4 regions of the Streptomyces sp. BL1 genome follow, and region 3 is predicted to be linked to each of the others. Evidence: riboswitches for the same ligand, from Rfam matches in the RefSeq annotation. Region 3 holds a riboswitch; each other region holds the start of a gene.
What was found. A riboswitch is a leader RNA that binds a small molecule or an ion and turns the genes downstream of it on or off. The one in region 3 is predicted to bind cobalamin.
Positions count from the first base shown of each region.

Region 1 (5,829 bases), 2.7 Mb from region 3:
GCTTCATCACCACCGCGGCGTCGGTGGAGGCGAGCCGGGACGCCAGCTCCTCCTCGGGCAGCGTGCCCGGCAGGATCGTCAGCACCTCCTCGCCCTCCGCGAGCGGCTTGCCCAGCCGGGCCGCCGCCGCGCTCACCGAGGTGACACCGGGGATGACCTCGGTCGGATAGCGGTCGGCGAGCCGCTTGTGCATGTGCATGTACGAGCCGTAGAAGAGCGGGTCGCCCTCGGCGATGACGGCGACCGTACGGCCGGCGTCGAGGTGCGCGGCGAGCCGCGCGGCGGACTCGGTGTAGAAGTCCTCCATCGCGCCCTTGTAGCCGCCGGGATGGTCGGTGGTCCCGGTGGTGACCGGGTAGACGAGGGCTTCCTCGATGTGGTCCTCGCGCAGGTGCTTCGCGGCGATGGAGCGGGCGATGGAACGGCCGTGCTGCGCACTGTGGTACGCGACGACATCGGCCTCCGAGATGACCTCGACGGCGCGTACGGTCATCAGCGACGGGTCGCCGGGGCCGAGCCCGACGCCGTAGAGCCGGCCTGTCGCGTGCTGGGGGTGCTGCTCGTTCACTCTTCCTCGCTCGCTATCGCGTTGATCGCGGCCGCGGCGAGGGCGCTGCCACCGCGCCGCCCGCGCACGACCAAGTGGTCGAGGCCGGAGGGATGTTCGGCCAGTGCGTCCTTGGACTCGGCAGCGCCGATGAAGCCGACGGGCACGCCGATGACCGCGGCCGGACGCGGCGCGCCCTCCTCGATCATCTCCAGCAGCCGGAACAGCGCGGTGGGCGCGTTGCCCACGGCCACCACGGCGCCGTCCAGATGGTCGCGCCACAGTTCCAGCGCGGCGGCGGTGCGGGTGTTGCCCAACTCCCGGGCGAGCCCCGGCACCGCGGGGTCGGACAGCGTGCACAGTACGGCGTTGTCCGCGGGCAGCCGCTTGCGGGTGACCCCGCTGGCGACCATCGCGGTGTCGCACAGGATCGGCGCCCCGGCCTGCAGCGCCTCGCGGGCACGGATGACGGCCTTCGGGCTGTACGCGAGATCACGGACGAGATCGACCATCCCGCAGGCGTGGATCATCCTGACCGCGACCTGGCTGACCTCGGCGGGCAGGCCCGCGAGATCCGACTCGGCCCGGATGGTGGCAAAGGACTGGCGGTAGATCTCCGCGCCGTCCTTCTCGTACTCGAACACTGTGCTCCCGCTCATCTCGTCACTGTTGTGTGCGCTGTTGTGGTGCCGGCTGTGGCTGTCAGCGCGGCGGCTGCCGTACGCGTCCCTCGCGCACGTGCCGACGCGACCGCGCCGGCGAGTCCGCGCCTGTCCACGGATTCCGGTCCGGTCCCGTGCGCGGATTCCGGCCCGACTGGGTCTTCTCCCCGAACGCGCACGGTGTAGCCCTCCTCGTCCGCGACGACATCCACCCAGTCGCCTCGCGGGTGTCCGCAACGCCGTTCACAGCCCGACCAGTAGACGGGCAGCGCGTGCTCCGGGACGGCGGCCTCTGTGACGATGCTCTCCGTGACGGCCGCGGCCGCGTCGGCCCGTACATCGCGGTGGGACTTCGCACAGCCGGGCCGCCCCGTGCACGCTCCCACGCCCAGCCAGGGGGAGGAGGGGCCGGTGATCAGGCCCGCCGCGTCGAGGGCGCGAAGCCGCTCACCGGCCGCGTCGGCGGACAGTCCGGCGGTGGCCTCTCCGGAGACGCCCTCGGACAGTCCGGCAGCGGACAGTCCGGGCAGGGGTAGGACGACGCCCCGCCAGGGTGTGACCCGCAGTTCGCCCGTCCCGTCCTGCGCTGCCACGCCCGCCAGTTGCCGCCACTGCGCGGCGGTCAGCCTGCCGAGCGGCGCGACGACGGACAGCGCGCGGGGAGCGTCCCCCGAACCGGCACCCGTCACGGCGCCGGGCGAGGGCGGGGCGCCCCGAGGGGCGGGCGCATCCGCGACGTATGTCGCCGATATCCCCTTCTCCTGAAGGGTGTCCGGGAGGCGGTGGGCGAACCCGGTCTGTCCCGCGGGCAGTTCACGTACCCGCCAGACATGTGCACCGGTGTCCCGTATGGCCGTGAGGAACATCTCCGCGGCCGCCAGCGCCGCGCCGGGCACTGCGTCACGGTGGTCTCCGCGCACCCGGACCGCCGCCGGTTCGTCGCCGACGCGCAGCAGCGCGTCGCCGCCGGGCAGCGCGAGCAAGGTCACATCCGCGTCGAGCGAAGCGACGTCCCCGCGCCCGTCGTCGAGGGCGAACAGGAAGCGCCCGGACAGCGCCGTGGCCTCCTCGTTCGCGCACAGCAGCGCGTCCAGGTGGCCGGCCCAGCCGCGCACATCGCCGTCGCCCGCACCGTCCAGCCCGCTCAGCGGCGAGGCGACGACGTTGCGCACCCGTTCGTGCCGGGGCGAGGGCAGCAGGCCGGACGTCTCCAGTACGGACGCCAGTTGGCCGGCGCAGCACTCGTCCAGGCCGCGCAGCTGGAGGTTTCCGCGCGAGGTGATGTCGATGCGGCCGTCGCCGAGCCGGTCCGCCGCGTCCGCCAGCGCCACCGCCTGCCGGGCGGTCAACAGGCCTGCGGGGATGCGGATCCGGGCCAGCGCACCGTCGTCCGCCGAGTGCAGGCGCAGCGCTCCGGGGCAGGCGTCACCGCGGTCCCGTACGGGCGGATTCGCCCATGTTCGTGGTGTCGAGGAGAGCTGCGGCATGGCGGCGAGCATACCGACGTTTCCGCAGGCCGTATCGTCCCCGCGGTTGGCCGGACCCTTACTATGTTGTGCGGCGGGCCACGCGGTCCGCCTCCGTCAGCGACGGCTCCAGGGGGAGGAAGACCGGTGCGAATCCGGTGCGGTCCCGCCACTGTGAGCCCATCGGCTGTGATTCCTGCAGCCGCCGGGTGAGCCAGGAACTCCCGCCGTCACTCTCACCGCCCGGGGCGCGGACCCCGAGGAAGGCCGACGCCGCATGATCCTGCTGCTGTCCACCTCCGACACCGATCTGCTCAGCGCCCGCGCGTCCGAGGGGCCCGTGCCGTACCGGTACGCGAACCCCGCGCGCCTCGACCTCGACGAGCTGCCCGGTCTGCTGGAGGGCACCGATCTCGTCGTCGTCCGCCTCCTCGGCGGACTCCGTGCCTGGCAGGAGGGCATCGACCAGCTGCTGGCGCAGGACCGCCCGGTGGTCGTCCTCACCGGTGAACAGGCCCCGGACGCACAGCTGATGGAGGCGTCCACCGTCCCCATCGGCGTCGCCGCCGAGGCGCACGCCTATCTGGCGCACGGCGGCCCCGGCAATCTCGACCAGCTCGGCCGCTTCCTCTCCGACACGGTCCTGCTCACCGGGCACGGCTTCGAGCCGCCCGCCGCAGCGCCCACCTGGGGCCCGCTGGAGCGCACCGCGAAGGACGGCGCCGCGGGCCCGGACATCGCGGTGCTCTACTACCGCGCCCACCACATGAGCGGCAACACCGCCTTCGTCGACACCCTGTGCGGCGCCGTCGAGGAGGCCGGCGGCCGGCCGATGCCGCTGTACGTGGCCTCGCTGCGCGCCCCCGAGCCCGAACTCCTCGACAAGCTGCGGGAAGCCGACGCCATCGTCACCACCGTGCTCGCCGCCGGCGGCAGCAAGCCGGCCGAGGCGTCCGCGGGCGGCGACGACGAGTCGTGGGACGCGGGCGCGCTCGCGGCGCTGGACGTGCCGATCCTGCAGGCGCTCTGCCTCACCAGCCCGCGCGCCGCGTGGGAGGAGAACGACGAGGGCGTCTCCCCGCTGGACGCCGCCAGCCAGGTCGCCGTGCCCGAGTTCGACGGCCGGCTCATCACCGTCCCGTTCTCCTTCAAGGAGATCGACGAGGACGGCCTGCCCGCGTACGTCGCCGACCCCGAGCGCGCGGCCCGCGTCGCCGGAACCGCTGTACGCCACGCCCGTCTTCGGCACACGCCGAACGCGGAGAAGCGCCTCGCGCTGGTGCTGTCCGCGTACCCGACGAAGCACTCCCGCATCGGCAACGCCGTCGGCCTCGACACCCCCGCCAGCGCCGTCGCCCTGCTGCGCCGGCTGCGCGAGGAGGGCTACGACTTCGGCGACGAGAGCGCCGAGCCGGTGCCCGGCCTGGAGTCCGGCGACGGCGACGAACTGATCTACGCCCTGATCGAGGCCGGCGGCCACGACCAGGACTGGCTCACCGAGGAGCAGCTGGCCCGCAACCCGGTCCGCATCCCCGCCGCCGACTACCGCCGCTGGTACGCCCGCCTCCCGCAGGAGCTGCGCGACTCCGTCGAGGAGCACTGGGGCCCGCCGCCCGGCCAGATGTTCGTCGACGACAGCAGCAACCCCGAGGGCGACATCGTGCTCGCGGCGCTGCGCCGCGGCAATCTGCTGATCCTCATCCAGCCGCCGCGCGGCTTCGGCGAGAACCCGATCGCGATCTACCACGACCCCGATCTTCCGCCCTCGCACCACTACTTGGCCGCCTACCGGTGGATGTCCGCCGACCGCGACGACGGCGGCTTCGGCGCCGACGCCATGATCCACCTGGGCAAGCACGGCAACCTGGAGTGGCTGCCCGGCAAGAACGCCGGACTGTCCGCCGCCTGCGCGCCGGACGCGGCCCTCGGCGACCTGCCGCTGATCTACCCGTTCCTGGTCAACGACCCGGGCGAGGGCACCCAGGCCAAGCGCCGGGTGCACGCCACGCTCGTCGACCACCTCGTGCCGCCGATGTCCCGCGCCGAGAGCTACGGCGACATCGCGCGCCTGGAACAGCTCCTCGACGAGCACGCGGCGGTCTCCGCCATGGACCCGGCGAAGCTGCCCGCGATCCGCGCACAGATCTGGACGCTGCTCCAGGCCGCGAAGCTCGACCACGACCTGGGCCTCGAAGAGCGCCCGGACGACGAGAAGTTCGACGACATCCTGATCCACGTCGACGGCTGGCTGTGCGAGATCAAGGACGCCCAGATCCGGGACGGCCTGCACGTCCTGGGCTCGGCCCCGGAAGGCGCGGCGCACGTCAACCTCGTCCTGTCCATCCTGCGCGCCCGCCAGATCTGGGGCGGCACCACCTCGCTGCCCGGCCTGCGCGAGGCCCTCGGCCTCGACGAGTCGGCGTCCGACCGTACGGGCTCCGACACGGCGGAGGACGCGGCCCGTGTGCTCATCGAGGGCATGGAGGAAGCCGGCTGGGACCCGGCCGCCGTGTCCCGCGTCACCGCGGACCTCCCCGCCGAGCAGCGCGAACAGGTCGGCAGCATCCTGGAGTTCGCCGCCGCCGAGGTCGTGCCGCGGCTCGCCGCCACCACGCAGGAGATCCAGCACGCGGTGCACGCGCTGAACGGCGGCTTCGTCCCGGCGGGCCCGTCCGGCTCGCCGCTGCGCGGACTCGTCAACGTGCTGCCGACGGGCCGCAATTTCTACTCCGTCGACCCCAAGGCCGTGCCCAGCAAGCTCGCCTGGGAGACCGGACAGGCCCTCGCCGACTCGCTGCTGGAGCGCTACCGCTCCGACAACGGCGACTGGCCCGCGTCCGTCGGCCTGTCCCTGTGGGGCACCAGCGCCATGCGCACCGCCGGCGACGACGTGGCCGAGGCCCTCGCGCTGCTCGGCGTCCGCCCCGTGTGGGACGACGCATCGCGCCGCGTCACCGGTCTCGAAGCGATCCCGCTGGACGAACTGGGCCGCCCCCGCGTCGATGTGACGCTCCGTATCAGCGGTTTCTTCCGTGACGCCTTCCCGCACACCATCGGCCTGCTCGACGACGCCGTACGCCTCGCCGCCGGCCTGGACGAGCCCGCGGACAAGAACCACGTACGCGCCCACGCCCAGGCCGACCTGGCCGAGCAC
Region 1 covers NZ_JBXYWZ010000002.1:5,620,941-5,626,769, forward strand. Annotated here, with positions in the region: gene AC3AGO_RS24665 (precorrin-2 C(20)-methyltransferase) at 1-568, opposite strand, end outside; gene AC3AGO_RS24670 (precorrin-8X methylmutase) at 565-1,191, opposite strand; gene cobG (precorrin-3B synthase) at 1,203-2,696, opposite strand; cobalamin riboswitch at 2,754-2,918, shown strand; gene cobN (cobaltochelatase subunit CobN) at 2,953-5,829, shown strand, end outside.
Region 1: linked by a shared signal. The riboswitch ahead of cobN (cobaltochelatase subunit CobN) and the one ahead of AC3AGO_RS13020 (ribonucleoside-diphosphate reductase subunit alpha) in region 3 are both predicted to bind cobalamin.

Region 2 (5,829 bases), 1.3 Mb from region 3:
GGTACGTCAACTGGGACGAGGGCACCGCCTCCACGTATCTGTGGAAGGAAGTCCTCGAACAGCGCGGCTACAAGCCCGAGGCGCAGTCGTACGAGGCGGGCGCGCTCTACGCGGGCCAGGCCCGCGGCGACATCGACGTGCAGACCAACTCCTGGCTGCCGGTGACGCACGAGCAGTACTGGAAGAAGTACAAGAAGGACCTGGACGACCTCGGCGCCTGGTACGACAAGACCTCGCTGGAGATCGCCGTCCCGAAGTACGTGAAGGGCGTCAAGTCGCTGGAGGACCTGAAGTCCCGGGCCGGCACCTTCAAGAACCGCGTCGTCGGCATCGAGCCCGGCGCCGGCGAAACGAAGATCTACCAGGACGAGGTGGCGAAGCAGTACGGCCTGTCCGGCAAGTACAAGCTCGTCACCAGCACTTCCTCGTCCATGCTGGCCGAACTCAACCGCGCCTACCGGAAGAAGGAGCCGGTCGCGGTCACCCTGTGGTCCCCGCACTGGGCGTACGACAAGTTCGACCTGACCAAGCTGAAGGACCCCAAGGGCGCCTTCGGCAGCGGCGACGGCATCCACATGCTGGCCCGGAAGGGCTTCGCCGAGGAACAGCCGCAGGTCGCCGGGTGGATGAAGAACTTCCACATGGGCGAGAAGCAGCTCACCAGCCTGGAGAACGCCATCCAGAAGGCCGGCAAGGGGCACGAGCAGGAAGGCGTCCGCGCCTGGCTCAAGAAGAACCCCGGCATGGTCGACAAGATGGCGCCGACCGGGAAGAAGAAGGGCGGCGACAAGGCCGCGGGGAAGATCAGCGTCCCCGCGCGTGACGAGGACGGGCGGCACACCGCACCGGCCGCGGTCGCCGGCCGGGAGGCCGTACCGACGGCCTGACCTCCGCGATGTTCGCCGGGTGCGTCGCGCACCCGGGGCGCCCCTTGGCGCGGGCTCCAACTGCCGCCCGCACCAAGGGGCGTTCGCATCGCCCGGGAGAGTCCGTGCGCGTGGGCGTTGCGTCAGTCGAGGCCGGCCCGGACCTCCCGGGCCGCCTCCGTCATGTGGGACAGTGCCTGTTCGACCTGCTCCGGCGAGCGGGTCTTCAAACCACAGTCCGGGTTCACCCAGAGCCGCTCCGGCGGCACCGCACGGAGCGCGCGCCGCAGCAGCCCAGCCATCTCGCGGGCGTCGGGCACCCGCGGCGAGTGGATGTCGTACACACCGGGGCCCGCCTCGCGCGGATAGCGGGCCTTCGCCAGCTCGTCGGCGATGCCCATGTGCGAGCGTGCCGCCTCCAGGCTGATGACGTCCGCGTCCAACGCCTCGATGCCCGCGAGGATTTCGCCGAACTCCGCGTAGCACATGTGCGTGTGGATCTGCGTGTCCGCGCGCACCCCGCCGGTCGCCAGCCGGAACGCCTCGGTCGCCCAGTCCAGATACGCCGGCCGCGCGTCGGCCCGCAGCGGCAGCAGCTCCCGCAGCGCCGGCTCGTCGACCTGGATCACCGAAGTGCCCGCGGCCTCAAGGTCGTCGACCTCGTCGCGGAGTGCCAGCGCCACCTGCCGGGCCGTCTCCGCGAGCGGCTGGTCGTCCCGTACGAACGACCAGGACAGCATCGTCACCGGCCCCGTCAGCATGCCCTTCACGGGCCTGTCCGTCAGCGACTGCGCGTACCGCGTCCACTCCAGCGTCATCGGTCCCGGCCGCGACACGTCACCCGCGAGGATCGGCGGGCGCACGTACCGCGTGCCGTACGACTGCACCCAGCCGTGCTGCGTGGCCAGAAAGCCCGACATCTGCTCGGCGAAGTACTGCACCATGTCGTTGCGTTCGGGCTCGCCGTGCACCAGGACGTCGAGTCCGGCCTTCTCCTGGAAGGCGACGGTCTCGCGGATCTCCTCCGCGATCCGCTCGCGGTACTGCTCCTCGCTCAGCTCGCCCCTGCGCAGTCCGGCGCGCGCTGTGCGGAGCTCCCCGGTCTGCGGGAACGAGCCGATGCTGGTGGTCGGCAGCGGTGGCAGCCCGAGCCGGGCGCGCTGCGCGGACGCGCGCTCCGGGTACGCCTGCGCGCGGCGGGCGTCCTCCTCGGTCACGGCGGCGCTGCGCGCGCGGACGGCGTCGTCCCGTACGAGAGACGAGCCGGCGCGCGAGGCCAGCGCCACACGGCGGGCCGTGAGCTGAGCGCCCACCGCGTCCCTTCCCTCGGTCAACGCCCGTGCCAGTACGGCCACTTCGTCCGTCTTCTGGCGGGCGAACGCCAGCCAGCGCGCCACCTGAGGGTCCAGGTCCCGCTCCAGCGTCACATCGAGCGGCACGTGCAGCAGCGAGCAGGACGGCGCGACGTCCAGCTGCCCGGCCAGACCGAGCAGCGTGGCCAGCCTGCCGGTCAGCTGCTCCAGATCGGACGCCCACACGTTGCGCCCGTCGACCACACCGGCGACCAGGCGCCGCCCCGGCAGCCCGCCGGCCGAGGCCAGCGCCTCCAGGTTGGCCGCGGCCGGGCCCGTGAAGTCCAGCGCCAGGCCCTCGACGGGGGAGCCGGCGAGCACGGGGAGGGCCGGGCCGAGCCGGTCGAAGTACGAGGCGACCAGCAGTTTCGGCCGGTCGGCCGAGGCGCACAGCTCACGGTAGGCGCGGGCCGTGGCGCTCAGTACGGACTCCGGCTGGTCCTGCACCAGCGCCGGCTCGTCCAGCTGCACCCAGTCGGCGCCCGCGGCGCGCAGATCCGCCAGTACGGACGCGTACACCGGCAGCAGCCGGTCCAGCAGCGCGAGCGGATCGAAGTGCGGGTCGGTGCCGGGGGCGGGCTTCGAGAGCAGCAGGAACGTGACGGGTCCGACGAGTACGGGCCGGGCCCGCCGGCCCTCGCGCCGGGCCTCGGTGAACTCGGCCGTCTGCTTGCGGGAGTCCGGCGAGAACGTGCTGTCCGCGCTCAACTCCGGCACCAGATAGTGGTAGTTGGTGTCGAACCACTTCGTCATCTCCAGCGGCTCCGCGTCGGCGGTGCCGCGGGCCATGGCGAAGTACGTGTCCAGTTCGCCCAGCGTGCCGGACTCGGCGGCCCTGCGGTGCCGGGCGGGGACCGCGCCGGCCATCCAGGCGGTGTCGAGCACGTGGTCGTAGAACGAGAAGTGCCCGGTGGGGATCTCCTCGATGCCCGCCTCCGCCTGCTCGCGGCGCGCGTCGGCGCGCAGCGTCGCGGCGGTCTCCAGCAGTTGGGGCTCTGATACGCGGCCCGCCCAGTAGCCCTCGATGGCCTTCTTCAACTCGCGGTCCGGGCCCTGCCGCGGATATCCGTGCGAGGTGGCGTGCACGCGCGATACGTGTGACGTATGTACGTCGGTCACGGAACTCTCCTTCGCGAGTCCTCGTCGATGAACCACACGGCCGCGGTGGTGCGGGGCGTGCGGGCAGTGGCAGGTATTCGGACTCGCGGGCGCGTCGTCGGCGACTTGTCGCCGGGACTCCTACTGGCCGTCGCTTCCCGGGTGTTGCGCACACCCAGTGCGTGATGACGGCGGTCGTTCCCACTCACCGCTGCGGGGCAGTTCCGGTTTCGCACCGGATTCCCTCTTGCGTCGCTCCCGCCTGGCAGACGGGCCGAACCAGCTACGCCCGCCACCCTAGCCCCTGACGGGGCCCGCACCGCAACACCACCCACGCCATGACCTTCTCCTTCCCGCCGCGGAAGGCGCGCGGCACGCGCCTCGCACGGGAGCCGGGTCCCGCTCTCCTTTTCCGCCGCGGCGGGAGGCGCGCGCAGCGATGCGTTTCGGCGGTGTGTGCGCAGCTCGCGCTGAGACCGCCGGCCGGGCCCGCTGGGTGACGTGCCGCTGCGGCGGGAGGGGGTGGGGCGTGAGCGCCCTGATAGGGGCGCGGGGAACTGCGCATGCCGCGGCGGCGGCCGCAGCCGCACAACGCACCAGGAGGGGCAGGCGCGGCCGCACGCAACAACGCGTCCCGCCGCCGCGGGGAGGATGGCCTTCACGGGGAGGCGCGCCCCGCCAGGGGCGTAGCGTGCCCGTATGGGACATGTTGCGCGGGTCGTGTCGATCGTGCCGTCGTTGACGGAAGCCGTCGCCGTGACGGAGCCCGGAATGCTCGTCGGCGCCACCGACTGGTGCTCGCACCCCGCGGACCTCGACGTCACCCGCGTACGGGGCACGAAGAACCCCGACGTGGAGCGGATCACCGCCCTCGCCCCCGACCTCGTGCTGGCCAACGAGGAGGAGAACCGGGAACAGGATCTGGCCGCCCTGCGCGCGGCCGGAATCGACGTCCTGGTGACCGAAGTCCGCACCGTCCCGCAGTCGTTCACGGAACTGCACCGCATGCTGACGGCCGGCTGCGGCCTGCCCCGCCCCGCGTGGCTGGACGACGCGGAGGACGCCTGGCGGGACGCGCGCGCGGAGTTCGACGTGGACGCCGTCGTCCCCATCTGGCGCCGCCCGTGGATGGTGCTGGGACGCGACACGTTCGCCGGAGCCGTCCTCGAACACCTCGGCGTGCGCAACGTGTACGCGGACCACCCCGAGCGCTATCCCCGCGTCCCCCTGGGCGAGTTGACCGCGCCGGACCGCCGCGCCGGCCTCGTCGCGCTGCCGGACGAGCCGTACCCGTTCGGCGCCGACGACGGCCCCGAGGCCTTCCCGGGGCTGCCGGCGGCGCTGCTGAGCGGCCGTCACCTCACCTGGTACGGGCCCTCGCTCACGACCGCGCCGGAGACACTGTGCGCGGCGCTGCGAGCAGCGCTCCGCTGAACAGCCCCCGCACCGTGCAGCTCAGCGCAACCGCCCAGGCGGCAGCCAGCAGCACGTACAGCAGGACGGCCAGCCAGCCCAGCGCGTCGAGCCCCGTGTGCCGGGCGAGGGACGCGGCCCCCGTGACGCACGTGCCGACGGGGAAGGTGAACGCCCACCACGTCATCGTGAACCGCATCCCGCCGCGCACCGCGTGCACGACCAGCGCACCCGCCAACAGCAGCCAGAGCAGGGCGAATCCGAGCACGGGCACCCCGTACAGCACGGCCGCCGTACGGAAGGTGTCCGGCGCCGCGTCGGCGAGGTTGCCCGTGGCGGTGACCGACTGGCCGAGCGGGCCGAGCACGAGGAAGAGCGTCGGCGTGAGGGCGAGCGCGGGCGGCCCGTGGTGGAGCAGGCCCGAGAAGACCGCGGGCAGTACGAGAAGCGTGGCCAGCAGGCTCATCCCGAACAGCGCGAAGCACCCCAGCAGCATCGTCAACTGCGCCTGCCCGGCAGGCAGATGCGGCACCAGTGGCGCGCCGACGGCCGCGGACACCATGGGCGCGACCACGGGCAGCAGCCACACGGCGGACGCCTTGCCGGGCTCGATCCGGTGCCGTACGACCATCAGGTACGGCACGGCGGACGCCGCCGCCACCCCGGTCACGGTGCCCGCCGTCCAGAGCACCCCGTCGATCACCACGGCACCGGGCACCCGCGCGGCCAGGGCCGCACCGCCGACCGCGAGGACGCCCATGGCCAGGCAGCCGTAGAAGGGCGCGACGGCCGGGTCGAGGAGGTGGGCCCGCGCCCGGTCGGAGTGCCGCGCCCAGTGCACCGCACGAGCGGTCAGCAGTACGGCCAGCATCAGTGCGGACAGGGCCCAGACGACGGTGAGTACGGGGCCCGGTACGGGCGCGGGGAGGGCGCCGCCCGCGGTGGCGAGGATGGCGGTGCCCATCACGGCCGCGTACCAGTTGGGCCCGAGTTCCCGTACGGACAGCCGGGCCGGGCGGTGCCGTACGGGCCGGGGGAGCGGCACGGAACGGGAGGACGCGAGAGTGGTCATGTCCCCAACCTCGCGCCCGCCAGGGCCG
Region 2 covers NZ_JBXYWZ010000002.1:1,710,406-1,716,234, reverse strand. Annotated here, with positions in the region: partial or broken gene AC3AGO_RS07775 (ABC transporter permease/substrate binding protein) at 1-827, shown strand, start outside; gene metE (5-methyltetrahydropteroyltriglutamate--homocysteine S-methyltransferase) at 1,010-3,337, opposite strand; cobalamin riboswitch at 3,405-3,598, opposite strand; gene AC3AGO_RS07765 (helical backbone metal receptor) at 4,016-4,750, shown strand; gene AC3AGO_RS07760 (TDT family transporter) at 4,698-5,801, opposite strand.
Region 2: linked by a shared signal. The riboswitch ahead of metE (5-methyltetrahydropteroyltriglutamate--homocysteine S-methyltransferase) and the one ahead of AC3AGO_RS13020 (ribonucleoside-diphosphate reductase subunit alpha) in region 3 are both predicted to bind cobalamin.

Region 3 (5,829 bases):
GCCATCGCGTACCGCTTCTACGCGCGCTTCATCGTCAACCGGGTACTGAAAACCGACAAGTCGCGGGCCACGCCGGCGGAACGGCTGAACAACGGCGTGGACTTCCATCCGACCGACCGGCGCGTGCTGTTCGGCCACCATTTCGCCGCCATCGCGGGCGCCGGACCGCTGGTCGGGCCCGTACTGGCCGCGCAGATGGGCTACTTGCCCGGCACCATCTGGATCATCGCCGGCGTCATCTTCGCGGGTGCCGTGCAGGACATGGTCGTGCTGTTCTTCTCGATGCGCCGGGACGGCAAATCGCTCGGCCAGATGGCACGCGAGGAGATCGGGCCCGTGGGCGGGGCCGCCGCACTGCTCGCGGTCTTCGCCATCATGATCATCCTGCTCGCGGTGCTGGCCCTCGTCGTGGTCAACGCGCTCGCCGAATCACCGTGGGGCACCTTCTCGATCGCGATGACCATCCCGATCGCGCTGTTCATGGGCGTCTATCTGCGCGTGCTGCGGCCGGGCCGGGTCAGCGAGGTCTCGCTGATCGGCGTCGCGCTGCTGCTCCTCGCGATCGTCGCGGGCAACTGGGTCGCCGAGTCCTCCTGGGCGGAAGCGTTCACCCTGGAACCCGCCACGCTGGTCGTCTGGATGGTGGTCTACGGGTTCATCGCGTCCGTGCTGCCGGTGTGGATGCTGCTGGCGCCGCGCGACTACCTGTCCACCTTCATGAAGATCGGCACCATCTCGCTGCTCGCGCTCGGCGTCGTCGTCGCCCTGCCGACGATGAAGATGGACGCGGTCACGGACTTCGCCACGAAGGGCACCGGACCGGTCTTCGCCGGCGCGCTCTTCCCGTTCGTCTTCATCACCATCGCCTGTGGCGCCCTGTCCGGCTTCCACTCCCTGATCTCCTCGGGCACCACCCCGAAGATGATCCAGAAGGAGTCCCAGATCCGGATGATCGGGTACGGGGCGATGCTGATGGAGTCCTTCGTCGCCGTGATGGCGATGGTGGCGGCCTGCATCATCGACCCCGGCCTGTACTTCGCGATGAACGCTCCCGCGGGCGTCATCGGCGACTCCGTACAGTCCGCCTCGCAGGCGGTCGCCGGCTTCGGCTACTCCATCTCGCCCGACCAGCTCGCCGCCGCGGCCAAGGCGGTGGAGGAACAGTCGCTGCTGTCCCGTACGGGCGGTGCGCCGACACTGGCGGTCGGCGTGTCCGAGATCTTCTCCCAAGTGGTCGGCGGCGCCGGGATGAAGGCGTTCTGGTACCACTTCGCGATCATGTTCGAGGCGCTGTTCATCCTGACCGCGCTCGACGCGGGCACCCGGGTGGGCCGGTTCATGCTGCAGGACACCCTCGGCAACGTCATGCCGAAGTTCCGCAACATCAGCTGGAAGCCCGGACTGTGGCTCACCAGCGCCATCGTCGTGGCGCTGTGGGGCTACTTCCTGTGGGTCGGCGTGCACGAGCCGCTGGGCGGCATCAACCAGCTCTTCCCGCTCTTCGGCATCGCCAACCAGCTGCTGGCCGCGGTCGCCCTGGCGGTCGCCACGACGCTGCTGATCAAGTCCGGACGGCTCAAGTGGGCCTGGGTGACGGGCATTCCGCTGGTGTGGGACGCGGTCGTGACGCTGACCGCGAGCTGGCAGAAGGTGTTCTCGTCCGATCCCAAGGTGGGCTTCTTCAAGCAGCGTTCGGTCACCCAGGACGCCATCGAGCAGGGCAAGGTGCTGCCGCCCGCCAAGACCATGGACGACATGCACACCATCGTCACCAACACCACGGTGGACGGGGTGCTTTCCGCACTGTTCGCCCTGCTGGTTGTCGTGGTCCTGGCGGACTCGGCGCGCACCTGCGTGCGTTCGCTGCGGGAGCAGCGGAGCGGCATCGCGGCCCGGCTGCACGAGGCCCCGTACGAACAGTCCCGGATCGTGGCACCGGCCGGCCTGATCACCACCAAGGAGGAGAAGGCCGAACTGGCTGCCGCCGCGGCGAGTCCGGGCGACGACCCCGACGCGGGCCGTACGGACAGCCGCTGACGCCGCGCACTGCCGCACCGGACACCACGGCACCCCACTGACCGCTGTCAGTGGGGTGCCGCATGCTTGCCGCATGGACTTCAGCATCAGACGCGCACACTCCGGCGAGCTGGACGAGGTCGGGGAGCTCACCGCGGAGGCGTATCTCGGGGACGGTCTGCTGGACTTCGGGGAGGCCGACAGCTATCTGACCACCCTGCGCGACGCGCGGGGCCGTGCGGCGCGGGCCGAACTGCTCGTCGCCGTGGACTCGGCGACCGGCGAACTGCTGGGCAGCGTGACCTACACGGGACCCGACGGGGCGTACGCGGAGGTCTCGCGCCCCGGCGAGGGCGAGTTCCGGATGCTGGCCGTGCGCGGGGCGGGACGGCGGCGCGGCGTCGGTGAGGCGCTGGTGCGGGCCTGTCTGGACCGGGCCCGCGAGCAGGGGCTGGAACGGGTCGTCATGTCGAGCTCCCCGCGGATGGCTCCGGCCCACCGGCTGTACGGGCGGCTGGGGTTCGTCCGCAGCCCCGATCGGGACTGGGGTCCGGCCCCGGAGTTCACCCTGCTGACCTTCGGGGTGGAACTGTCCCCAGCGGATTGACCGGCGACACAAGATATGGGGTGGGGCGCACGGGGCAGCACAAGATGTATGCTCGTGCTCGCTGTCGCCGCAGGGGAATCCGGTGCAAGTCCGGAACTGTCCCGCAACGGTGAGTGATGGGCTGCTTTGTCTGCCCACACAAGTCCGAGTGCCTGCCGGCAGTGTGAACTGTCGTCCGGGCTTCGTGGGTTGAGCCGGCGGACGCTGACGGGTGTGCCCCGCGCCGGTGCGGCGGCCCCCGTACGCGCCCCGTCCCGACTCGCTCTCGCGGCCCCGCATGCGAGGGAGAGCGCGTCCAGTGACCATCGCACCAGCAGCACCCGCCGGCACGTCGGGCCCGTCCGGCGGGGAACCGCGGTCCGACGAGCCCGGTTCAGCGGCCGGCCGGCTGCTGAACACCCTGCGGGAGCTCAGCGCCGGACTGCCGGCCACCGACCCGGAGCGGATCGCCGCCGCCGTACGGCTCGGACGGCAACCGGGCGCCGATGAGGCCGAGTTGCGGTCCCTGGCGACCGAGGCCGCCGCGGGGCTGACCGCCGAGGAACCGGAGTACTCGCGGCTCGCCGCGCGGCTGCTCACCCGCACCGTGCGGGAGGAGGCCGCCGCGCAGGGCGCGGTGTCCTTCTCCGCCTCCGTCGCCACCGGCCACCGGGAGGGGCTGATCGCGGACGGCACGGCGGACTTCGTACGGCGGCACGCGGCGCGTCTGGACGCGCTGGCCGAACAGGCCGTCGCGGACGGCGCCGACGACCGGTTCGGCTACTTCGGGCTGCGCACGCTGCACTCGCGCTACCTGCTGCGGCATCCGACCAGCCGTCAGGTCACCGAGACGGCGCAGCACTTCCTGCTGCGGGTGGCGTGCGGTCTGGCGGACGGTGTGTCCCAGGAGGCGCTGGAGGAGGTCGCCGAGCTGTACCGGCTGACCAGTTCGCTCGCCTATCTGCCGTCCTCCCCCACGCTGTTCAACTCCGGGACGCGGCACCCGCAGATGTCCTCCTGCTATCTGCTGGACTCGCCGCTGGACGAACTGGACTCGCTCTACGAGCGATACCACCAGGTCGCCCGGCTCTCGAAGCACGCGGGCGGCATCGGGCTGCCGTTCAGCCGGATCAGGGCCCGCGGCTCCCTGATCCGCGGCACCAACGGACACTCCAACGGCATCGTGCCGTTCCTGCGCACCCTCGACTCCTCGGTGGCCGCGGTCAATCAGGGCGGCCGGCGCAAAGGCGCGGCGTGCGTCTATCTGGAGCCCTGGCACGCGGACGTGGAGGAGTTCCTGGAGCTGCGCGACAACACCGGCGAGGAAGCGCGGCGCACGCACAATCTGAACATCGCGCACTGGATCCCCGACGAGTTCATGCGGCGCGTCGAGGCGGACGCAGACTGGTCGCTGTTCTCCCCCGCCGACGTACCGGAACTGGTCGACCTGTGGGGCGACGAGTTCGACGCCGCGTACCGCCGTGCCGAGGACGAGCAGCTGTACGTACGGCAGGTGCCCGCACGGCAGTTGTACTCCCGCATGATGCGCACCCTCGCGCAGACCGGCAACGGCTGGATGACGTTCAAGGACGCGTCCAACCGGACGGCCAACCAGACGGCCGAACCGGGCCGCACCGTGCACTCCTCGAACCTATGCACCGAGATCCTGGAGGTGACCGACGACGGGGAGACCGCCGTGTGCAACCTCGGCTCGGTCAACCTGTCGGCGCACCTGGGCGACGACGGCCGGATGGACTGGGAACGGCTGGACGCCACCGTACGAACGGCCGTGACCTTCCTCGACCGCGTCGTGGACATCAACTTCTATCCGACCGAACAGTCCGGCCGCTCCAACTCCCGCTGGCGGCCCGTCGGTCTGGGCGTCATGGGTCTGCAGGACGTGCTGTTCCGGCTGCGGCTGCCCTTCGACTCGGACGGCGCCCGCGAGCTGTCCACCCGTATCGCCGAACGCATCATGCTGGCGGCCTACGAGGCGTCGGCGGACCTCGCCGAACGGCACGGCCCGCTGCCCGCCTGGGAGTCGACCCGTACGGCACGCGGTGTGCTGCACCCCGACCACTACCCGGACGCCGTACGGAACGCCGCCTGGCCGGAGCGCTGGGACGCGCTGCGCGCCCGCATCCGGAGCACCGGCATGCGCAACTCCCTGCTGCTCGCCATCGCCCCGACTGCCACCATCGCGTCGATCGCCGGCGTGTACGAGTGCATCGAGCCGCAGGTGTCCAACCTCTTCAAGCGCGAGACGCTCAGCGGCGAGTTCCTCCAGGTGAACGCCTACCTGATCGACGAGTTGAAGCGGCGCGGCCTGTGGGACGACCGGGCGCGGGACGCGCTGCGGGAGGCCAACGGGTCGGTCGCGGACCTGGAGTGGATCCCGGCGGACGTACGGCACCTGTACCGCACGGCGTGGGAGCTGCCCCAGCGCGCGGTCATCGACATGGCCGCAGCCCGTACGCCGTTCCTGGACCAGAGCCAGTCGCTGAACCTCTTCATGGCGGCGCCGACCATCGGCAAGCTCAGCTCGATGTACGCGTACGCCTGGAAGCGCGGCATCAAGACCACCTACTACCTGCGCTCCCGCCCGGCGACCCGGATCGCCCCCGCCGCGAGCAGCGCCGCCTCCGCCACCGTCCCCGGGCCATCAGAACAGTCCGGACAGCCGGAACAGCCCGGTCACCCCGTACAGCCGGGAGAGACCCAACACCCCCTGCCCCGGGCGCAGTCCGACGAGGCCGTCGCCTGCTCCCTTGAGAACCCCGAGTCCTGCGAGGCCTGCCAGTAATGACCACCGCACCCGCCAAGAGCCTGCTCGACCCGGGCTTCGAACTGACCCTGCGCCCCATGCGCTACCCGCACTTCTACGAGCGCTACCGGGACGCCATCAAGAACACCTGGACCGTGGAGGAGGTCGACCTCCATTCGGACGTGGCCGATCTCGCCAAACTGTCACCCGGCGAACAGCACATGATCAGCCGTCTGGTGGCGTTCTTCGCGACCGGCGACTCCATCGTGGCGAACAATCTGGTGCTCACCCTCTACAAGCACATCAACTCGCCCGAGGCGCGGCTGTATCTGTCCCGGCAGCTGTTCGAGGAGGCCGTGCACGTCCAGTTCTATCTGACGCTGCTCGACACCTATCTGCCCGACATGGACGAGCGGGTCGAGGCGTTCGCCGCCGTCGAGAACATCCCGTCCATCCGCGAGAA
Region 3 covers NZ_JBXYWZ010000002.1:2,968,089-2,973,917, forward strand. Annotated here, with positions in the region: gene AC3AGO_RS13010 (carbon starvation CstA family protein) at 1-2,037, shown strand, start outside; gene AC3AGO_RS13015 (GNAT family N-acetyltransferase) at 2,111-2,623, shown strand; adenosylcobalamin-variant (AdoCbl-variant) riboswitch at 2,685-2,785, shown strand; gene AC3AGO_RS13020 (ribonucleoside-diphosphate reductase subunit alpha) at 2,922-5,405, shown strand; gene AC3AGO_RS13025 (ribonucleotide-diphosphate reductase subunit beta) at 5,405-5,829, shown strand, end outside.

Region 4 (5,829 bases), 1.5 Mb from region 3:
TCTTCCTGACCCTGACGGGGCACGGCGCCGCCGACAGCGCGGCGGCCGGCAAGACGGACGAGAAGCAGGGGGTCAGCGCATGAGTACGGACACCGGCACGGACATCGGCTCGGGGGCCGGTACGGGGACGGGCGCGGGCGGCGTGGGCACGGGGCCCGGGTCCGGCTCTGGCTCCGGGGCCGGGGTCGCCGGGGACGTGGCACCCCCGGACGGGCGGCGGATGTACTGGGCCGTCGCGGACTGCTGGACCATCGTCCGCCGCGACCTCACCCACCTCACCAAACAACCCTCGCTGATCGCCTGGCAGCTGGGCTTCCCCATCGTCTCGGTGCTGCTCTTCGTGTTCGTCTTCGGCAGCGCGATGGACGTCGGTGAGGGCGTGGACTACAAGGACTTCGCGATGCCCGGCATGTTCGCGATGACCATGGCCTTCGGGTTCATGAACACCGCGATGGCCGTCGTCATCGACAAGGAGCGCGGCGTCACCGACCGCTTCCGCTCCCTGCCGATGGCGCCCTCCGCGGTGGTCACCGGGCGCGGCGTCTCCGACGTCCTGCACGCCGCGCTCGACCTGGCGGTCCTGGCGGCCATCGCCCTTGTGGTGGGCTGGCGTTCGGACGGCGGGCCGCTCGCGACGCTGTACGCGTTCGCGCTGCTGCTCCTGCTGCGGTTCTCGCTCATCTGGGTCGGCGTGTGGATCGGCCTCATCACCCCCAACCAGGAGGCCGCGGGCAACCTCTTCGCCGTCGCCTTCCCGTTCGGCATGATCTCCAGCGTGTTCACGCCGCCGTCCGCGATGCCGGACTGGCTGGGCGCGATCGCCATGTGGAACCCGGTGTCCGCGACGGCGAACGCGGTCCGCGACCTGTACGGCAACCCGCTGCCGACGGGCGGCAGCTGGATCGAGCAGAACTCCGCGCTGATGGCGGTGGTCTGGCCGCTGATCGTCACCGCCGTCTTCCTCCTCCTGGCGGTCCGCAAATTCCAGTCCCTCAACACGTGAAGCGCTACCGCGCAGGGACCGCCCAGGCCCACGTGACGGCCCGCCTTTTCGCGGGGCGGAGGCCGCCCCCTCTCCTCGCCACAGCGGTACGTGCTCCGCACGGGGGGCGGCCCGGCGGTATGAACGCGAGCCGCGCACAGACCGCCGACCGGGCCCGCGGGGGCCTCTTCCCGCTGCGGCGGGAGGGGAGTTGCGGGTCGGGCGGGGTGGGCGCCCAGGGGGTCGAGTCGGCGGGTCTGCCCGGCCCGTGCTGGTCAGCCTCTCCGCCGCAGCGGGACGTGCTCCGCACGGGGCGGGTCGGTGGTGTGAGTGCGGGGTGCGCGTAGACCGCTGGGCGGGGGTCTGGGGCGGGACGGGGAAGGGGCCCGGGCACTTGGTGTCCGGGCCCCTTCACGTGCGTCGCGGCCCGCCCAGCCCGCGGGCACCGCACAGCGCGTAGCGTTACCGCGTTATCGCGTTACAGCTTCTCGATCACGTAGTCGATGCAGGCCGTCAGGGCCTCCACGTCGGACGGCTCGACCGCCGGGAACATGGCGACGCGCAGCTGGTTGCGGCCCAGCTTGCGGTACGGGTCGGTGTCGACGATGCCGTTGGCCCGCAGGACCTTGGCGACCTGCGCCGCGTCGATCGCGTCGTCGAAGTCGACCGTGCCGACGACCTGCGACCGCTGCGCCGGGTCGGTGACGAACGGCGTCGCCTGCTTGGACTCCTCGGCCCAGCCGTACAGCGCGCGCGACGACGTCGCGGTGCGGCGCACCGCCCAGTCCAGACCGCCCTGGCCGTTCAGCCACTCCAGCTGGTCGTTCAGCAGGAACAGCGTGGAGAGCGCCGGGGTGTTGTACGTCTGGTTCTTGCGGGAGTTGTCGATCGCCGTCTTCAGGTCGAAGAACGCCGGGATGTGCCGGTCGGACGCGGCGATCCGCTCGGCGCGCTCGATCGCGGCCGGCGAGAAGACGCCGATCCACAGGCCGCCGTCGGAGGCGAAGGACTTCTGCGGGGCGAAGTAGTAGACATCCGTCTGGGAGATGTCGACCGGCAGGCCGCCCGCGCCGGACGTCGCGTCGACGAGCACCAGGGCGTCGTCGTCCGCGCCGGACACGCGCTCGATCGGCATCGCGACGCCGGTCGAGGTCTCGTTGTGGGTGAGGGCGTACACATCCACGCCCTGTTCGGCCCGCGCTGCCGGGTGCGTACCCGGCTCGGACTTGATCACGGACGGGGCGTCCAGCCACGGCGCCAGCTCGGCGGCCTTGGCGAACTTCGACGAGAACTCGCCGAAGGACAGGTGCTGCGACTTGGTCTGGATCAGACCGTGTGTCGCGATGTCCCAGAAAGCGGTGGAACCACCGTTTCCGAGCACCACTTCATACCCCTCGGGGAGCTGGAACAGCTCCTTCACTCCGTCACGCACCTTGCCGACCAGGTCCTTGACCGGGGCCTGGCGGTGTGACGTGCCGAGCAGAGAGGTACCGGTGGCAGCCAGGGCGCTGAGCGCCTCCGTACGCACCTTGGACGGGCCCGAGCCGAATCGACCGTCGGCGGGCTTGATGTCAGCGGGAATCTGGAGATCAGCCACGCGGGCAGCCTAGTGCGTCCCCCCTGCTCCGCGGTACACGGTCCGTACGTCGAGACGCGGACCGGCACACGGTTGCCGTACGAACGCCCTGCGTACGCGGGGTGTGTTCGGGCCCGCTGCGGTTCGCGCCGAGGTGCGGCCCAGCGGTGCGATGCCGGGTGTGTGGTAGCTTGCGAACGCCAGTCGACCCCTGTCACCAGGCGGTTCGTACAAGGGAATCCGGTGGGAGTCCGGAGCTGACGCGCAGCGGTATGGGAGCTGGGCGAGTACAGGCCACTGGAGCACGGAAGCTCCGGGAAGGCGCTCGTCCGTACACGATCCCGAGCCCGAAGACCTGCTGGCCGCAAGAGGCCGCCGGGCTCCGCGCATGAGCCCCCGACGGAAAAGGGACCATGGCGCTATTCCGCCACCGCAGCCGCCGCCGCGCGCTGTCCATATCCGTGCTGATACCTGTCGTTCTCGGCCTGGTCGCGTCCTGCGGCGCCCAGGGCGGAACGGATCCGGAGGGGAAGGGCGCGGACAAGGCCGCCCCCGCCGGATACCCCAAGAAACTGGACAACTGCGGGCAGAAAGTGAAAGTTGAGCGGCCGCCGACGCGCGCCGTGTCCCTGAACCAGGACTCCACCGAGCTCCTGCTCTCCCTCGGCCTCGGCGACCGGATCGCGGGCACCGCGACCTGGACCGACCCCGTACTGCCCGAACTGAAGAAGGCCAACGCGAAGATCCCGCGGCTCGCCGACAACAACCCGTCCTTCGAGCGGGTGCTGGACAAGGAGCCGGACTTCGTCTCCGCCACCTTCGAGTCCACCCTCGGCAAGGGCGGCGTCGCCCGCCGCGGCGACTTCGAGAAGCTCGGCGTCCCCACGTACGTCTCCCCGGCCGACTGCGAGGGCAAGACCACCGCGGGCGGCGGCGACGGCTCCCGTACGAAGCCGCTCACGGTGGAGACCGTGTACGGCGAAATCCGCGACCTCGCCGAGGTGTTCGGCGTGGAGAAGCGCGGCGAGAAGCTGATCGGCCGGCTCAAGGCGCGGGAGGCGAAGGCCACCGAGGACGTGAACGCCTCGGACGCCCGGCTGATGTACTGGTTCGCCAACTCCGAATCGCCCTATATGGCGGGCTGCTGCGGCGCACCCGGCGCGATCAACCGCGCCGTCGGCGCGAAGAACGTCTTCGACGACACCCGCCAGGAATGGCCGCAGGTCAACTGGGAGGACGTCGCCGACCGCAACCCCGACATGATCGTTCTCGGGGATCTGACACGGAAGCGGGAGACCGCCGAATCCGCGAAGCAGAAGATCGAGTTCCTGGAGTCGAACCCCGTGACACGGCACATGGAGGCCGTGAAGAAGAAGCGGTACGTGCTGCTGAGCGGGGCCGCGATGAACCCGTCCGTACGGCTGCCGGGCGAAGGCGTGGAGAAAGTGGCCGCGGGACTGCGGAAGTTCGGGCTCGACAAGTGAGGGGACTTCCGAGGGGACTTCCTGTGAAGCGGGCGCCCTCCGGGGAGGGGGCCGGGGAGGTGTCCGGTTCGTCCGGTGAGGGGGCCGGGGCGGACCCGTCCGGTTCGCCCGCGTCCGGGCTTTCTGCGGCCGGGGCTTCCGTGTCCGGTTCGGCTGCGGACGGGGCTTCCGTGTCCGGTTCGGCTGCGGACGGGCCCTCCGTGTCCGGGACTTCCGCTTCCGTCGGCCGGTCCGGCTCCGCGTCCGCCGTGCCCTCCGGGAAGCCGCGGCTGCGGCTCGGCGTGCTGTGGATGGGCGGACTCGCGCTGCTCCTGCTGTCCGTCGCCGTCACCATCACCATCGGCCCCTCCGACATCCGCGTCACCGACGTGTGGGGCGTCGTCGCCGAACACCTCGGCTGGGGCGGCTCCACCGGCCTCACCCCCATCCGCGAGGGCATCGTGTGGGACCTGCGGCTGCCCCGTACGGTCCTCGCCGCCGTGTGCGGCGCCGGACTCGGCGTGTGCGGCGCCATCATGCAGTCCCTGCTGCGCAACCCGCTCGCCGACCCGTACGTACTCGGCGTCTCCTCCGGAGCTTCCACCGGCGCGGTCCTCGTCGTCGTCCTCGGCGTCGGCGGCAGCGCCGTCACCCTCCCCATGGGCGCCTTCGCCGGAGCGCTGCTCTCGTTCGTCCTGGTCCTCGCCCTCGCCTACGCGTCCGGCGCCACCAACGAACGCGTCCTGCTCGCCGGTGTCGCCGGCATGCAACTCTTCTCCGCGCTCACCTCGTTCATCGTGATGTCGTCCGCCGACGCCGAGCAGACCCGCGGCGTACTGTTCTGGCTCCTCGGCTCCCTCGCCAATGCCGGCTGGACCGATGTCGCCTTCTGCGCCGGCGCTTTGGCGCTCGCGCTGCTCGTGTGCCTCGCGTACGCGCACCACCTGGACGCCTTCACCTTCGGGCAGGAAGCGGCCGCCGCGCTGGGCGTCTCGGTCCGCCGCGTACGGCTCGTCCTGCTCGTCGTCACCGCGCTGCTGACGGCGACGCTCGTGAGCGCCGCCGGGGCGATCGGGTTCGTCGGGCTCGTGCTGCCGCACGCGGCCCGGGCTGTCGTCGGGCCGGGGCATCGGGGGCTGTTGCCCACGACGGCACTCGCCGGTGCGGTCTTCCTCGTGTGGGTCGACACCGTGGCCCGTACCGTGCTCGACCCGCAGGACGTACCGGTGGGCGTCGTGACCTCGCTGATCGGCGTCCCCTGCTTCGCGTTCATCCTCCACCGCAGCCGGAGCGTGCGATGACCGCGAGTGTGCGATGACCGCGAGCGTGCGATGACCGCGAGTGTGCGGCCGGCGACCGCGGAAAGGAGAGCCGACAAGTGACCCTGCAAGCCGTGGACGTGACCTGGAACGCCGGCGGACGGCGCATCCTCGACGGCGTCGACCTCTGCCCCGAACCCGGTACGACGGTGGGCCTCATCGGCCCCAACGGGTCGGGGAAATCGACCCTGTTGCGGCTCCTCGCCGGCATCCGTACGCCCTCCACGGGCACCGTCACCCTCGACGGGACGCCGCTCGCCCGCATGAAACGCAAAGCCGTCGCGCGCCGGGTCGCCGTCGTCGAGCAGCACGCGGACACCGGCGTCGACATGCGGGTCCGCGACGTCGTACGGCTCGGGCGCATCCCGCACCGCGACGCGTGGTCCGGCCCCTCGCCGGACGACGACGCGGCCGTCCGTACGGCCGTGGAACAGACCCGCCTCGCCGACAAGCTCGATCAGTCCTGGCACACCCTCTCCGGCGGGGAAC
Region 4 covers NZ_JBXYWZ010000002.1:4,438,149-4,443,977, forward strand. Annotated here, with positions in the region: gene AC3AGO_RS19630 (ATP-binding cassette domain-containing protein) at 1-83, shown strand, start outside; gene AC3AGO_RS19635 (ABC transporter permease) at 221-1,003, shown strand; gene serC (phosphoserine transaminase) at 1,461-2,579, opposite strand; cobalamin riboswitch at 2,743-2,935, shown strand; gene AC3AGO_RS19645 (ABC transporter substrate-binding protein) at 2,972-4,042, shown strand; gene AC3AGO_RS19650 (FecCD family ABC transporter permease) at 4,333-5,322, shown strand; gene AC3AGO_RS19655 (ABC transporter ATP-binding protein) at 5,400-5,829, shown strand, end outside.
Region 4: linked by a shared signal. The riboswitch ahead of AC3AGO_RS19645 (ABC transporter substrate-binding protein) and the one ahead of AC3AGO_RS13020 (ribonucleoside-diphosphate reductase subunit alpha) in region 3 are both predicted to bind cobalamin.